One region of the Sporosarcina sp. Y838 genome, then DNA from elsewhere that is predicted to be linked to it. Evidence: riboswitches for the same ligand, from Rfam matches in the RefSeq annotation. Region 1 holds a riboswitch; each other region holds the start of a gene.
The links. A riboswitch is a leader RNA that binds a small molecule or an ion and turns the genes downstream of it on or off. The one in region 1 is predicted to bind S-adenosylmethionine.
Positions count from the first base shown of each region.

Region 2: it holds a riboswitch for S-adenosylmethionine, as region 1 does, so the genes downstream of both, mtnK (S-methyl-5-thioribose kinase) here and AC1TO4_RS14230 (methionine ABC transporter ATP-binding protein) in region 1, are expected to answer to the same signal.
Region 3: it holds a riboswitch for S-adenosylmethionine, as region 1 does, so the genes downstream of both, metA (homoserine O-acetyltransferase MetA) here and AC1TO4_RS14230 (methionine ABC transporter ATP-binding protein) in region 1, are expected to answer to the same signal.

Region 1 is NZ_JBXCJD010000012.1:54,915-60,515, forward strand. Features, by position in the region: gene AC1TO4_RS14215 (MetQ/NlpA family ABC transporter substrate-binding protein) at 46-903, opposite strand; gene AC1TO4_RS14220 (MetQ/NlpA family ABC transporter substrate-binding protein) at 1,002-1,862, opposite strand; gene AC1TO4_RS14225 (methionine ABC transporter permease) at 1,933-2,601, opposite strand; gene AC1TO4_RS14230 (methionine ABC transporter ATP-binding protein) at 2,594-3,619, opposite strand; SAM riboswitch class I at 3,849-3,959, opposite strand; gene AC1TO4_RS14235 (thioredoxin family protein) at 4,014-4,313, opposite strand; gene AC1TO4_RS14240 (toprim domain-containing protein) at 4,328-4,669, opposite strand; gene gcvH (glycine cleavage system protein GcvH) at 4,742-5,125, opposite strand; gene AC1TO4_RS14250 (arsenate reductase family protein) at 5,200-5,559, opposite strand.
Region 2 is NZ_JBXCJD010000002.1:153,206-158,806, reverse strand. Features, by position in the region: gene AC1TO4_RS03525 (M20/M25/M40 family metallo-hydrolase) at 1-739, shown strand, start outside; gene AC1TO4_RS03520 (YfcC family protein) at 770-2,194, shown strand; gene AC1TO4_RS03515 (glycerol-3-phosphate dehydrogenase/oxidase) at 2,531-4,201, opposite strand; SAM riboswitch class I at 4,416-4,518, shown strand; gene mtnK (S-methyl-5-thioribose kinase) at 4,592-5,601, shown strand, end outside.
Region 3 is NZ_JBXCJD010000005.1:293,673-299,273, forward strand. Features, by position in the region: partial or broken gene AC1TO4_RS09725 (YetF domain-containing protein) at 1-483, opposite strand, end outside; gene AC1TO4_RS09730 (hypothetical protein) at 663-1,421, opposite strand; gene metA (homoserine O-acetyltransferase MetA) at 1,482-2,390, opposite strand; SAM riboswitch class I at 2,560-2,666, opposite strand; gene AC1TO4_RS09740 (hypothetical protein) at 2,805-2,984, shown strand; gene AC1TO4_RS09745 (PP2C family serine/threonine-protein phosphatase) at 3,045-3,878, opposite strand; gene AC1TO4_RS09750 (NIPSNAP family protein) at 3,875-4,486, opposite strand; gene AC1TO4_RS09755 (spore germination protein GerW family protein) at 4,517-4,882, opposite strand; gene AC1TO4_RS09760 (SIMPL domain-containing protein) at 4,928-5,578, opposite strand.

The DNA.
Region 1 (5,601 bases):
AAAACCTCCGTCGAATTCGTACTTTTCGACAGAGGTTTCTACCTATTATTTAACCGGGACTACTGTGCCGCCCCATTCTTTGATGATAAAGTCTTGAATTTCTTTCGACTTCAATACTTCAATCAAAGCTTTGATTGACTCATTATTTTCGTCGCCTTTTCTTACTGCGATGATATTTACATAAGGGGAATCCTTGTCTTCGATAGCAATTGAATCTTCAATCGGATTCAAGCCCGCATCGATTGCATAGTTCGAGTTAATCAACAATGCATCGCCTTCATCATTCGAGTATAGTTGCGGCATTAGACCAGGTTCATAGTTTGCATCAAATTCAATGTTCTTAGGATTTTCAACGATATCTTTCAGTTCAGCTGCTGTCTTATCTACACTTTCGTCAAGTTTAATAAGTCCTTTTGATTCGAGCATCGCTAGTACACGCCCGTGATCCGAAACTGAACTACTCATTAAAATTGTCGCACCGTCAGGAAGTTCATCGAGTGATTTATACTTTTTCGAATAGACACCAATTGGTTCAATATGGATGCCACCCGCATTTACAAAGTCGTATCCAGCATCTTTAATTTGCAATTCAAGATACGGAATATGCTGGAAGTAGTTTGCATCGATTTCGCCAGATTCAAGATCTTGGTTTGGTAACACATAGTCTTGATATGTTTCGATTTGAAGATCGTAACCCTTTTCTTCCAATAACGGTTTTGCTTGTTCAAGAATGATCGAGTGCGGTGTATTGGAAGCACCGATAACAATCTTAGTTGCTTCTTTTTCGTCGGTGTTTTCACTATTTCCGCTTGTATTATTGCTTTCATCGGTGTTTTTTGTACCGCAAGCCGCAAGTACAAGAACGAGTGCTGCTAATAAAACTCCTGTTAGTAATTTCTTCATTTTATACTCTCCCTTTTCTCTATGCTGTTAACCTGAATGGTTGATATTGCCTATCGTTCACTAAATCTGATTCACCCTTGTCCACTCGCTTCAACAAATTACTTTACTGGGATGACGTCGCCGCCCCACTCTTCAAGAATAAAGTCTTGAATTTCTTTCGATTTCAACACTTCAACCAATGTCTTGATTGCTTCAGTATTTTCTTCGCCTTCTCTAACTGTGATGATGTTCGCATACGGCGACTCCGTCTCTTCAATCGCTATGGAATCTTCAATTGGATTCAACCCTGCATCAATTGCATAGTTTGCATTGATGACTACCGCATCACCTTCATCATTGTTATAGAGTTGCGGCAAAAGTGAAGGTTCGTAATTCGCATCAAACTGAAGGTTCTTAGGATTATCTACAATATCTTTCACTTCAGCCTTTACTTTATCTACTCCTTCAGCCAGTTTAATTAGCCCAGCTGATTCCAGTAATGAAAGTACGCGGCCATGTTCAGCTACCGAGTTACTAAATATGATAGTAGCACCATCCGGAAGTTCCTCGATTGTTTTATGTTGCGTCGAGTAAACAGCCATCGGTTCGATATGGATAGCCCCTGCATTTGCAAATTTATAACCATGGTCGATTACTTGTTGATCCAAATAAGGTATGTGCTGGAAGAAGTTCGCATCCAATTCACCGGATTCAAGATCTTTGTTCGGTAATACATAGTCTTGGTAAGTTTCTATATCAAGTTCAATACCTTTTTCTTTCAATATCGGTGCTGCCTCTTCCAAAATGATTGCGTGCGGTGTGTTAGATGCACCAATTACAATTTCCGTTGCGTCAACTTTTTCATCGGCAGCATTATCCCCGCTACTCGCATTGTTATCGCCGCTGTCATCTTTCGCCCCACAAGCCGCTAATGCTAATAGAAGTACTGCTAATACGATTCCCCCAAAAAGCTTTTTCATAATCATTTCTCCCCTTTTTTCTATTCTTTTTTATAGTTTACAGGCAATGCCTGATGTTACTGTCGTAGAATTATCTCTTGTCAAATTTCCTTACCGCGAAATCCCCGATGAATTGAATGATGAAAACGATAATTAAAATTAAGATTGTTGCAATTAGTATAACGTCCTCACGGCTGCGCTGGAATCCATCCAAAAACGCGAGATTCCCAAGTCCACCTGCGCCGATGATCCCCGCCATAGCGGTGTACCCGACAAGTGCGATTGCTGTTACGGTGATACCCGAGACAAGTGCTGGCATCGATTCCGGTAAGAGAACTTTAAAAATAATCGTCCTCGTTTTCGCTCCCATTGACTTCGAAGCTTCAATTACACCTTTATCAATCTCCTGCAATGCAATCAACACCATTCTTGCATAGAATGGAGCCGCTCCAATAATAAGTGCCGGCAATGCTGCATCCGGTCCGCGAATTGTGCCAAGAAGAAATTTCGTAAACGGAATAAGCAATATGATTAATATGATAAACGGAATTGATCTAAAAATATTGACGAATGCCCCTGAAATAACATTGACCAACTTATTCGACCACAGTTGTCCGGGACTTGTTAGGAAGAGTACGATTCCGAGTCCGAGTCCAATAATCAATGTGAACAGTGTTGAAATTGCTGTCATATAGAGCGTTTCTGCTGTCGCTTCCCACATCTTAGTCCAATCAACATTCGGAAAAAGGTTTTCAATCATTACCGATCACCTCTGTCTGAACATCATTTTCATTGAGGTATTGAATTGCTTCCTCAATAATTGTTGAATCTCCAAGGAGCTGGAGGATAAGTGAGCCATATGCTCCACCATGTGTATGGGAAATGTTTCCTTGGACGATATTGACGCCCACATCGTATTTCCGAATGAGACTTGCGAGCACAGGTTGTTCCGTCTGCTCACCAACGAACACAAGCTTGATAAGTGTACCTGTTGGAAATTCATCCTTAATATGCGCCATTGCCTGCTTCGCTTCCGCGGGCTCCGTCACTTGAGAAACAAATCGCTTCGTAATGGCCTCTTTTGGCGATTGGAACACATCGAGTACGTCCCCCATCTCGACAACTTTCCCAGCTTCCATGACTGCAACCCTATGGCAGATTTTCCGGATTACGTGCATTTCATGTGTGATGAGAACAATCGTCAGTCCAAGCCTTTCATTAATACCAGTCAGAAGATTCAGTATAGAATCCGTCGTTTCCGGATCAAGAGCAGAAGTCGCCTCGTCGCAAAGTAGGACTTCAGGGTCGTTTGCAAGTGCACGAGCTATCCCTACACGCTGTTTCTGACCGCCCGACAATTCTGATGGATACGCATTTTCTCGACCAGTCAAACCAACCAGTTCAATCAGTTCCGCCACTTTCTTTTCGCGCTCGGCTTTTCGCACACCCGCGATTTCAAGAGGGAATGCAATATTGTCTTTCACCGTCCGCGACCACAGCAAGTTGAAATGTTGAAAAATCATACTCACTTTCTGCCGCGCTTCCCTCAAAGCTTTGCCTTTGATAGCCGACATTTCCAAACCGCCGATATTCACACTTCCTGAAGTAGGCATTTCTAGACCGTTCAACAGTCGAATCAAAGTACTTTTTCCAGCGCCACTATAACCGATCACACCGAAAATTTCACCATCAGCTATTTCGAGTGATACATTTTCAACCGCTGTAATACTGCCGGGTCCTTCACCGAACCGTTTATTAATATCCGTTAATTGAATCATTGATTTCACCTCTGAGATTTTGTCTATGTAAATTAAAATTAAGAATTCTTTCGTTGTCTTATGCCTGTCGGGGGCCGGCAGGATACAGGTCATGCAACCGTTATGACAGGACGTCGCGAACTTAGGTTGCGTTCCTTTAGCGGCGCCTTCCGCTTTTCTGTACAAAAAAAACCTTCCTGCAGACGGGCAGAAAGGCTTTACGTTATCATAAAATAAACGTTTGTCCAATCTCTCATCTCTCAAAGTATGCTATGCACTTTGTGTGATTTGGCACCATTTCACTTTCGTGACGGTTGCCGGGCTTCGTAGGGCACTATCCCTCCACCTCTCTTAATAAGAGCGACCTATTCAATTGTTGGTTAAGTCGTATTATATCAAATTCCTGTCTTGATTGTCAATCAATCAATTCCAACAGATACGGGACTGACTGAAAAGCATAGACTTTATGTTGTAAAACGCCATCCTTCTGTATCAACAAGCAAGGAACGCTTTCAATTTCATAGTCAATTGCCAGAGATTGCACATAGTTCAAATCCGCTTTCCCGATTGGCATTTCCGGTTTCATGACAGAAATGACGTTCATCATTTTAGAAGCGACTGCACATGTACCACACATCGGTGTATATAAATAAAACGCAGAATCGGGTGAGTCCTTCAAAGTTGCCTCCCACTGTTCGCGTGTCCAATTTTCCATTTATCTTACATCCTTTAAAGTAAAAATTCGGGTCGGATTTTGAAATCCGCATTTTGTAGTATTTCAGCTAACACTTTATACGGGGTCGTCTCCACTTCCCGGTACTCTTTTTCTGTATATAGATGGATTGCTGCTGGAAATTCTCTTTTAAATAATACACGCGTTTTTTCACCATCTTCATCAGCATCGACAAAAACATACAGGTCCTGTTCTTCATAGGGCGCAAGCAACTCTTCAAGCCGATATGGGCTTACTGTACCGTTCGTACAAATGATTTTGACTGACTCCGCAAGTATACGCGCTAATCTTTTTCTATCCGAACCGCCCTCTACTATGATGATTTTTTCATCCGACAAGAGAGTTCCTCCTTCGCAAATCGACTAGTAAGATGCAAAAGACGCCGGAAATGTACCGGCGCCGTGTTGTAATTATTCTCCGATTGTCATTTTATCATACGCTTCTGCAGACATAAGTTCGTCCAACTCAGAAGTGTTAGAAGGTTCAACGACGACCATCCATGCATTTTCATACGGTGATTCATTGACGAATTCAGGGCTGTCTTCTAGTCCTTCGTTCACTTCAAGTACTTTACCGCTGATTGGAGCATATAATTCAGATACTGTTTTAACCGACTCAACGCTTCCGAAAGGCTCGTCCGCTTTGATTTCATCGCCAACAGATGGAAGTTCAACGAATACGATATCTCCAAGTTCAGATTGTGCAAAGTGTGTAATACCGATGCGGTAATTACCGTTTTCTTCCTTTACCCATTCGTGTTCTTCAGAATAACGCAGATCTTTTGGTGTGCTCATTTATACCCCTCCAAATAAATAGTTTCATTCTCTTCAATTCTGTCATATTTCTCTGATAAAGACAAGACTGTAACTTAATTGCCCCAGACTTTATTAAATTCTTCTTCCTTGAAACCGACAGTTACTTTTCCTTCTCCATAAACAATCGGTCTTTTGATGAGCATACCGTCTGATGATAGCAAACTAATTTTTTCTTCATCGGACATTGTAGGCAGTTTGTCTTTCAAATTAAGCTCTCTATATTTCATGCCGCTGACATTGAAAAACTTTTTCAATTCCAAATCAGAAGCTGCAATCATCTTTCCAAGTTCCTCTTCTGACGGAGGAGCTTCCGCAATGTTCACTTCTTGAAAGTCCAAGTTATTCGTTTCAAGCCACTTTTTCGCTTTTCTACACGTCCCGCATTTCGGGTAACCATAGTAAATTAATCCCATACCGCAACGCCTCCATTTTTCACAGTATAACAGAAAAAACTA
Region 2 (5,601 bases), on a different contig from region 1:
TAATCATTCCGGCAATACTGGCAATATCGTGCCTAACCCTGCCTGGAGATTAATAAATTTGCTGAAGACGATGCGGTATAAAGATGGAACCGTGTTAATCGAAGGATTCTACGACAACATCCGAAAGCCGTCAGCTACCGAAAAAGAGCTGCTTAAAATCATTCCTTTTGACGCAGGAGATATCGGTGAAAAAATCGGCTATCCGCAGCTTGATATGGACGGACAAACCTATTACCATAAACTGACAATGGAACCGACGTTCAATATCGCAGGAATCTCCAGCGGGTATTCTGGTGAAGGCGTGAAGACCATCATCCCTTCTACTGCTTCCGTGAAGTTAGATATCCGTCTTGTCGTGGATCAGGATCCTGCTGATGTGTTCAACAAAATCGTAAACCACATCAAAAAGCACGATCCAGGTGTTGAAGTGACACATTTAGTATCCATGGAACCGTCCAGGACACCTGCAGACCTCGAGATTGTCCAAGTCGTAACGGATGCGGTAGCGAATGCGTACGAGAAGGATCCGATTATCCAACCAAGTTTGGGGAGTTCGCTTCCGGTTTATGTATGGACCAAAATTTTGAAGATACCGTCGATTATCGTGCCTTATGCGAATTTCGACCAACGAAATCATTCCCCAAATGAAAATATAAAAATCGATAACTTTTTAAACGGGATTGTATGTACATGTCATGTGATTCAAGACCTTGGTGCTTACGCCAAAAATCTAGCATAGATATTTCAGTCAGAAGGGATAGTTAGTTATATGGCAGAGAAAAAACAGCTTCAGACAAATACAGCAAAAACAAAGAAACAACCTAAAAAACCGCCACACATTCTTGTGATTTTGTTTTGTATGGTCATTTTTGCCGCGCTCATCACATATCTTGTGCCGGCCGGGCAATATGAACGAACGACAAATGAGGATGGTAGAGAGATTGTCGTGAACGGTACCTACCAACAGACAGAAGGGAATCCAACAGGGTTCTTGGAGTTTTTCAATTCCCTTTATGACGGTATGACCCAAGCATCAGGCATACTATTCCTGCTGTTTATTACCGGTGGCGTATTCGGTATTTTAGGCAAAACGGGGGCGATTGAAACGGCCCTCTATCATCTCATTAAAAAAATGCACGGGAAAGAGATTATCCTGATTCCGATTCTATTCACTATTTTTTCATTAGCCGGAGCGAGTTTCGGACTAGGTTCCGAAGCAATGGTTTATATTATTATCCTGCTCCCGCTGCTTTTACGGGCAGGTTTTGATTCCATTATTGCGGTTGCAGTGCCGATACTAGGTGTCGGAATCGGATACTCGGGTGGATTTTTAAATCCGTATAATGTTGGGGTCGCCCATGGAATTATCGGTTTGCCACTGTTTTCAGGGATGGAGGTACGGATCGTTTGCTGGATTATTCTTACCATCGTTGGTGCTACCTACCTTACGCTGTATGCAAGAAAAGTTCAGAAGGATCCAACCAGAAGTCTCGTATACTTTGAAGACCAACATAAAAATTTCGATGAAGTGACGATCGAAAACCGTTTATCTTACAAGCATATTGTCATTTTATTAGTCCTGGCAGCCACATTCGTCGCCTTACCTTTTGGCATTATCAATTATGGCTGGTTCTTTAAAGAGATTACAGGGTTGTTCTTATTAATGGGAGTGGTCGTTGGAATCATTTCGAGGATGAAGCCGAGTGAAATGGCGTCCGCCTTTACAGACGGATGTAAGGATTTAATGGAAGGTGCGCTCGCTGTGTCCTTTGCTTATACGATTGTAGTGATCCTGAACGACGGGAATATCATCGACACCATCGTATTCGGCTTATCGAATCTAGCTAGTCAATTCCCATCCAGCGTGGCAGCTGTCGGGATGTTCTTTGTTCAATTCCTGATCAACCTGCCAGTCAACTCCGGGAGCGGTCAAGCAGCATTAACGATGCCAATCATGGCGCCAATCGCAGACTTAGTTGGAATCAGCAGACAAACTGCTGTCCTTGCCTTCCAATTCGGCGATGGATTTACGAATGCCTTCTACCCTACCAACGGCGGATTGATGGCCGGGTTGGCACTTGCAGGAATCTCCTGGCTGAAATGGGCAAGATTTATGATTCCACTAGTCATCTTGCTGTTCGTTACGTGTGCGATTATGGTAACGATTGTTCATTTGTTTGTGTGGCCGGCTTAGGTTTTGGTATGTAGGGGTATTGTAGTTCTGTTGTTAAGTTGAAGAACTGAATAGGTAAATCGCATACCTTTAGACAATAAAATTGTACAGAAAAACGCAGAGGTTGTATCGATCCCCGAGAGTTAGAATTTTTCACTCTAACTTTCGAGGATTGTACCATTTTATGATTAAGCCAAGAACACCCGTGACTTCAGTCGTGGGATGAATTGGCTTTCTTTTTTTTGTTTTAAAGCGACATTGCCATGCGAACACCTGTTCTTTTCGGTAGAATATTCTTAGGAAGGCAGGTGACGAACTATGGAGCCGAATAAAGAATATCGAACTATCCGATTTACACTATTCCCCGTCAACCGGAACAGTCGCATCATGCAAATGCTTTTCAAGATCAGCACGGAAATCTGCTTTCTGCGCGTCACTCCAACCAAGCTCTTTGCTCATCATTTCGATGACGGACACTTTCCACTCGTTCACCCATTGAATGTCAAACAGTAATGCGCCCGTACGTCGCCAGAAAAAGTCGACGGGTGTACGGACGAATTCATCTGTGATCGAGTAAAGGACTTGCGTAAAGAGGTAGACGGGTAGCCCAGAATCTTGCGCTGCCTGCTCGTTTTTCTGTAATAAATCAAAAAGGATATCTACATTTGAGCCATACTTTTTCACGAGGGACTGAGCTCTTTCCTGATCCAATCCGAGTTTTATGCCTTGTTTGATTTTCCGATACATGAACGTTTCAAAGTTTCGGGAACCTCCGACGTGTCCGCCTGAAATGGGCATATTCTTCGTGCTGGACGGAGAAAATAATACTCCTGTATCTGTTTTGAGTTTTGATGCGACGACATCTACAATCGTCTCCGCCATTTTTCGATAGCCCGTCAGTTTTCCTCCAGCGATGGTGATTAACCCCGAAGCGGACTCCCAAATTTCATCTTTTCTCGAAACTTCGGATGCCCCTTTGCCTTTTTCATTGATCAAAGGCCGTAGCCCAACCCAGCTGGATTCAATATCACTCGCCGCAATGGTTAATTTCGGAAAGATGAGAGCGATTGCGTCCATCAAATAATCGCGGTCGCTTACGGTCATTCGGGGATGAACCATATCCCCTTTGTAATCAGTGTCTGTCGTCCCGACGTACGTTTTCCCATCCCGTGGGATCGCCAACACCATCCGACCATCTGGCGTATCAAAGTAAACAATCTGATTCAAAGGAAATACACTTTGGTCAAAAACGAGATGAATGCCCTTCGTCAAACGAATTTCCCTTGAATCCAAGGAGTTGTCTTTCTCCCTCAATGTATCCACCCATGGACCGGCGGCGTTTACTATTGTTTTTGCCCGTATTTCACTAGTTTTTCCATTTAATTGGTCAACCACGGATACGCCTGTAACTTTTCCATCATTGTAAATAAAATCAGTCACCTTTGTATAATTGAATACAGTAGCACCTTGACTGACAGCTTCTTTCATCACTTCAATCGTCAGTCTCGCATCATCCGATCGGTATTCAACGAAACGACCAGCCCCAAGTAACCCTTCAGCCCTGAGTTTAGGCTCCGCATGCAACGCTCTTTCTCTGGTCAACATACTCTTTCGTTCTTCTTTTTTCACGCCCGCCAAGAAGTCATAGACGCGCAATCCGATGGAGGTACTGAATTTACCCATGGAGCCGTCCTTATAAATCGGCAAAAGCAACCACTCAGGCTTCGTCACATGGGGTCCATTTTCATAGACGACCGCCCGTTCCTTGCCTGTTTCCGCAACGATCTTCACTTCAAGGTTTTTCAGGTAACGCAAGCCGCCATGAATCATTTTTGTAGAACGACTGGACGTCCCAGCAGCAAAATCCTGCATTTCCACAAGCACTGTTTTCATGCCGCGACTCGCAGCATCCAAGGCAATTCCAGCCCCCGTAATGCCGCCCCCGATGATTAATACATCAAATTCTTCCGCTTGTAATGTTGAGAGTTCTTCATTTTTATGTAACTCATTAGGTTGTTCACTCATTATAGTTAAAGCCTCCACATATTTTATTCGTTCATTAATTATACTACAATTTAGATAACTGAATCTCTTGATTTACAAAACGTTTAGAAAATAGTAATATGTAGCCAGTGTTTTAACTATTTGATGGGTTTCAATTACATAGACAATTAGTAAGAGGCATGCTATAATTTCATATAACATTGTGCGAATCTAATGGTAATTAAAAATAATAAATATACTCTTATCAGGAGCAGGCGGAGGGAAAAGCCCGATGAAGCCCGGCAACCGACTCAATTGAGCACGGTGCTAATTCTTACAGCATTTATGCTGAAAGATAAGAAGTTGTGTGAAAAACCTCTTCTTAACTGAAGGGGTTTTTTTATCATCATAGACGATGCAGAAGGAGGATAAAACATGAATATATCAAGTAGTCAACAGGAACTGGCAACCTATGCATTCTTAGAATTAGATGAAATTGTGAAGTATGTTAAAAAGCGTGGCTTCTTTAGTGAACAAGAACAAGTTGTTGTGACGGAAGTAAGTGATGGGAAGATCAATCATGTTTATCGATTAACGGGAGAACAGAAGAGCTTGATACTCAAGCAGGCTGTACCTTACGCGAGGATTGTAGGAGAGTCAATGCCTATCCCAATCGATCGGGTCGTTCTCGAAGCGAAAGTATTACAGGAATACGATAACATCATTCCCGGTTCTGTTCCGAAAGTGCATCTTTTGGATGAAATCATGGCAATTGTTGTGATGGAAGACATGCATCCGATGGAAATGGGGCGCACGGCTTTGAATAATGGGACGGAATCTACCGTATTTGCGAAAGACATAGGTGTATTCAGTGCGAAAACCACTTTTTATACGTCCGATTTCTACCTGGATCCAAAACTAAAGAAAGAGTTGAATGCTTCTTTTACAAATCCGGCAATGCGGGAAATGACGGAAGAACTCTCTTTCGATTGTCCATACAATATGCATGACAGCAATTTCTTTGAAGAAGGCTTGAAAAATGATGTATTATTTCTAAGTCAAGACCACCAGTTAAAGCTGGAAGTGGCGAAATTAAAACATAAGTTCATGACGAAAGCGGATGCGCTCATCCATAGCGATTTACATAGTGGTGCCATTTTCATGGGAGAAGATAAAACAGTTGTATTCGATACCGAGTTTGCTTGTTTTGGGCCGTTCGGATTTGACATGGGGCATTTTATCGCAAGCTTGTTGTTAAATGGAATCGGACACCCTGAATTTCAAACGAAGCGCTATGAACAAGCGCGGGAAGCATGGTATGCATACGCCGATACATTCGCCCAAGTTTGGAGAGAAGAATCCAATGAGCCTTATACACAACTCGACGGCTTCCTGACGCATGTAATGGATGAGAACTTTACCGATATGCTAGGGTATGCAGGCTG
Region 3 (5,601 bases), on a different contig from region 1:
TTTGTAGCCCCTTTTAATTCCACTTTCTTTAAGACACTTAACTGTCCATTTGTTTCAAGAAGCGCATAATGGACGTCTGTATATGAAAAAATACTTTGTTCACGCAACATCATCGTTAAATCATTTAAATGCAGACGTAATTTCTTCATTGACTCTTCAACGAGTTTTCCTTCATATATGACAATAGTCGGCTGATCATCTAGTATTATTCGTACTTTCTTAGATTTAAATGCAATATAACTCATTAGCATTGTCAAAAATACCCACCAGATCATTGAGATCACCCCATTTAAAAATGGCGTTCTAGATTCTCCTGCTATATCTGCTGCAATTGACCCAATTGTAATACCGGTAACATAATTGAAAAGTTAGCTGAGAAATTTGCTTTTTCCCTAAAAACCGGGCAAGTATAAGAAGGACTAGAAATGCAGACGTTGTCCTAATGATCATTTCCCAAAAATCCACTTCTAAAAATTTATCCAAAACCACACCTCCACTATAGAGGAAGTGTTCCATTATTACCTATCGCCTATACATGTTAGTATCTTGAAGTTTAATTATTAAAAAGAGAGCACATCCAATAGCCATGTGAAATGACTGTTGGAAAGCTCTCTCTGTATCAATTACCATGTTTGGATTCAAATCAAGTGAGCGTCACCTGTTCATTCAGTATTTCCCTCTTTTTCTTCCTGCTTGTGATTCAACATGAAACGTGTCGAATTTTGTTCCTGTCCGCTCAGTACTTTAGGAACGCGCGAAGTTGTCGTATTATAGCTGCCTTCTATTTTTCTTGTTAAAAAGGATGTTCGCTCGTAAAGGGCAGAGCGGAGATTATCCAGTTGTCTTACTACCTTCTCCAACAATCCCTCTTGGTTGTCCAACCTTATGATTACATCCTTTTGAACGTTCTTATGCTGCGAAAATTGGTTAGATAATTGCTGTTGCTGATTCATCTGCTCATTTATTTTAAAGAGTACTTCCTCGTTTGCAGATGTAATTATTTCAATGCGCTTTATAATTTCTTGATTTGATTGACTTATACCCTTTACTTGCACATTACAATCCTGATTCAAATTTCTCAGGTTCCAAAACCTCTCAAGAAGCACTTGATTCTTATCTTCTAATTTCGAAAACGAATTTTGTGCTTCCTTCTCAAAACTTTCACGACGGATATCATTTTCTTTTAATCCCGATAGTTGTTCATGGATTGATGTCATTCGATTTGATTGTGCTTTACTTTGTCGTTTGAGTAAGTTCTCCATCATATTAAACCGGCGGTTGGTTGTTTCGGTCGCTTCCTTCTGTTCTTTCATCCATTCCGCTAAAGGGTCTATTTTGAAGTGTTCTTGATTTTGATTTTTAATGTCCTCATTATTTTTAAAGACATTCGGATGCCCTTTTTCATTGATAAACAACCCCACACTTTTTCCCCCTTTGTCGTATTATCTTATGCACTATACGATAAAAAGGTCATTAAACAGTTATTCCCACACATAAGGCGTTTCTTGATAGACATAATAATTAAGCCAATTTGAGAAAAGCAAATGAGTATGTGAGCGCCATGTGTTCAAAGGTTCTTTAGTGGGATCATCATTCGGAAAATAGTTTTGTGGTATCTCAATGTCTACCCCTCTTTTAAGGTCACGTGCATATTCCTCCGCAAGTGTATCCGCGTCATATTCCAAATGACCTGTAACCATAATATGTTTGTTGTCTTTGGAAAGGACTATGAAAGCTCCTGCATCTTCAGACTTGGCGAGTAGAAGTAAACGAGGATCATTTTCAATTTCTTCTATTGAGACAGACGTATAGCGTGAATGCGGCGCTCTGAATTCATCATTAAAGCCTCGTGAAAGATTGATGGTAGGATCGGATAAACGATGTGTAAAAACGCCTGAGCATTTTTTAGGCAATTCAAATTTTCCAATTCCATAATGATGATAAAGAGCTGCTTGAGCTCCCCAACAAATATGTAAAACTGATGTTACATTTAATTTTGACCACTCCATAATTGCCGTTAATTCTTTCCAGTAGTTAACATCTTCAAATTCCAAATGCTCAATGGGTGCACCGGTAATGATCAAGCCATCGAAACGGCGATGTTTTACTTGTTCAAATGTCGCATAGTATGCATCTAGATGTGTTTTACTAACATTTTTCGAATCATGTGTTGCTGTATTCAAAAATGTAACATTTACTTGCAAAGGTGTATTTCCCAGCAATCGTAGAAGCTGTAACTCAGTTCTTTCTTTCTCAGGCATTAAATTCAGAATTGCAATAGTCATAGGACGTATATCTTGGGATGTTGCACGTTCTTCATCCATCACGAATATCTTTTCCTTCTTTAAAAGTTCTACTGCCGGTAATTGTTTCGGTATATTGATTGGCATTTTTCGTCTCTCCCTTTTCGATTTTATATGTATGATTTTTTAAAAAAGCGGTAGGCACCTGCAACTCGAGGCAATCCATCGTAAAACCTTATAATTTCCTACCTTTTTAAAATATAAAAAACCCTTTTTTCTGTATGATAAGAAAAGAGGGTTCTTTTTGGGCTCTAAGCTCTTATCTCTCAAGAATTAATCTTGTTGGAGGTAGCACCTTCCTGATCAGGTCAGAGGTTGCTGAAGCATCACAGGGCCAATTCCCTCTGCTTCTCTTGATAAGAATATTTAATTAACTTCCATTATACTACTTAACTTCCTATTGTAAAAGGTCTTTTTCTATTGCAAAAATTTTCATTGGATAAATCCCTCTTATAAAGCCACCTTAACAAAGTACTTACTGATTGAAAGGAGCTGTTATAATTGGGGAGAGATGACAACAAAACTGGCGGGAACAACGCGCGTTCGTTACCGCAGACACCGAAAAACCAAAAAATAAAACCTGGTGACATGAGTGAAGAAATTGCTCGCGAGTTTGCTGAACTGAGTTCCCTGAAACCAAAGCGTGAACGCATGAACCCAAATGCAAGAAAAAGAAAATGAGTAAGTAAAACGATGAACCCTCGCGTTAGCAATCATGCTGACGCGGGAGTTTATCTATTTTCAATCTACGTTCTGCGTTTGCTTTATCTCTTCCGTCATCCCCCTATAATCGCTCGGGATGCTGCCTTCCTTTTCTACTTCCACACTCCAGGCAACAATTGTTGTACTGTCTCGTACATTTTGTCTTTCAATTTCCATCAACAACTGTGAAATGCTTTCATCAAGTCTTTTTCCATTCAGCTCAGCAACAAGATTTGACGGATTTGAAAAAGGTTCGCCTGGGCATTCCACCAAACCGTCAGTCGTCAAAAAAATAAGGTTGTTCCCTTTTCTCAATTCCCTTGTTCCTGACGTATAGCATGGTACTGCTTGCTCAAACGTATTCACCTGACCAATCCACTCGAAGAATTGCCTTTGGTTGAGTTGAAATTGGTTCAGCGCAATCAGATCCGGATGTAATACGTATACTAGGCAATCTCCAACGGAAAACCACCATACATAATTAGCTTTCCTCACTACGATAAGACAAGCCGTTTCTCCTGTGACACACCTGCATTTGTCCAAAAACTGCTCGGATTGAAAAATTTCAAGGAGCTTCACTTCCAAATATTTAAAATCCAGAAAACCCTTCATGTCTAAAACCTCTACAAAATCACTTTTATACTGTTCAAGTGTATCAATGACAAGTTTCGCACTTTCGGCACTTTTATGCGCATCAAAAATAGCCGCGAATTCCCAATCCTCATTTTGCCAAATAACAAAGCCATCCTCGTTCTTGGTTTGTCCCGCTGAAGAATTGCCTCCAAAACGACCAACTGCCATCCGATTAACCCACCGAACATCCCGTTCATCGATAAAGTCCTTTTCACTTCCAACCCAAGAGTGATTATTCATGAACGCTCGACCAATCGATATGGCCTCACTTCATAACACTCATAGGCAATCGTCTCTTTATTCAAGGCATCCTTCACTCTAGAAACGAATTGCGGGCGTTTTATCCAGTCTTCTACTTGTTCTTTATCAAAGTCAACAAATTGTACGTCAATCGTTTCAGGAGGCTGTGCAGCCGGCACACCAGTAATGACTCTCCCACGGAAAACTATACAGATGATGCCCGCCGTGATATTTTGATAAACGCCGACCATGTCACCGATTTCAGCGTAGATGCCTGTTTCTTCAATCTGTTTAGATTGCCCATAATCCCCTGTCGAAGTGAAAAACTCTTCATTTGATGAGGTATATAACGAACCGAATGTTTTTCGATGTCTTTGCGCTTGTGTATGCATTTCAGAAGCTCGGATGGCGGCATCCACCGTTTCATAATGTGCTCTGCTATCGTATGACCATAATGCCATAATCTCCGTCAGTTCTTCATCAACCCACCGTCCAACCAGCTGCGCCCCATGCGTCAGCTGATTCGGAAGCAAATAGGTGTGGAAAAACTGTGTAAACGTTTCGTACATCGGCGGTTCTATCTTGTACGTTTTTCTGCGATACAGCATATAATGATTCTCCCTTAAACAAATACATATTTAACGAGCATTTTTCAATAACCGAATTAGACCCAATGTGAAAACAGAAAAGAGTATTAAAGTGAATTTAGGGTCAATGATAGGTCTAAACTTAACTTTTTCCGAATCTATTTCATAGACCCCTAGAGGTCGGATGGCAATACGCCCCCCACCTCCTTCTCCTTGGCCTACCGAAGAGTTTCCAGTTTCTTCTGAATAACCCCCTCCTCCGCCAACGATATAATTGATCTTTGCTACAGGAAGAACTTTTTTGTTTTTAAATTCAACCGGTTCACCGAAAACCAACGATACGTCCCGCTGCCGTCTAAATTTTTCAAATATCCTTCCAACTGGTGATTGGTATACAGCAGTTTTTTCAGCGTCCATTTCTCTCCTACTCTCTTAATTTTTCATCATTACTGGGATTCCGTTTTAATATTGAAATTCAACTCTTACAGTAGCGTTAATCGTGATTTGTCCTTGTTCAATCGGTGTTGACACTGCCATTTCCTTCGCTGAAAAAGAACGATATAAGATGGGTTCTGCTCTTAATTCTTCTACAATTTTAATTGGCTGAGGGTCAAGTTGCAGGTGCATTGTCGCAGCAATGGTTTGCGCTTTAACGAGAGCATTTTTCAATGCTAGGCTCAATGCTTCTTGATAATGAAGTTGTTCATCTTCAACAGTGAACTGAATGTTTGAAACCCTGTTAGCCCCGTTTTGAACAGCCACGTCTATCACATTTCCAACTTGATCAATATCTGAAACTTTTACAGTGATTGCATTTGTCACTTCGTATCCTCTAAATATTTGTTCACCTTCAATATAGTCATATTCAGGAAGTATATTATACGAAACGGTTTGTATATTTTTCCTAACAATTCCTAATTTTAGTAATGATTCAATGACTTGATTCATTAAATAAGCATTTTCTTGCTGAGCATGGCTAAGTTGTTTAGCTTCTGTAATTACTTCCAATTGAATTTGAGCTGTATCCGGGGCAACTGAAAGACTCCCAATCCCTGTAACAGTCATAACGCGATGTTGCGGTCGATACATTTGTTGTGCGTAAGGATAATACATTTGCCTCCACCTTTCCTGAGCAT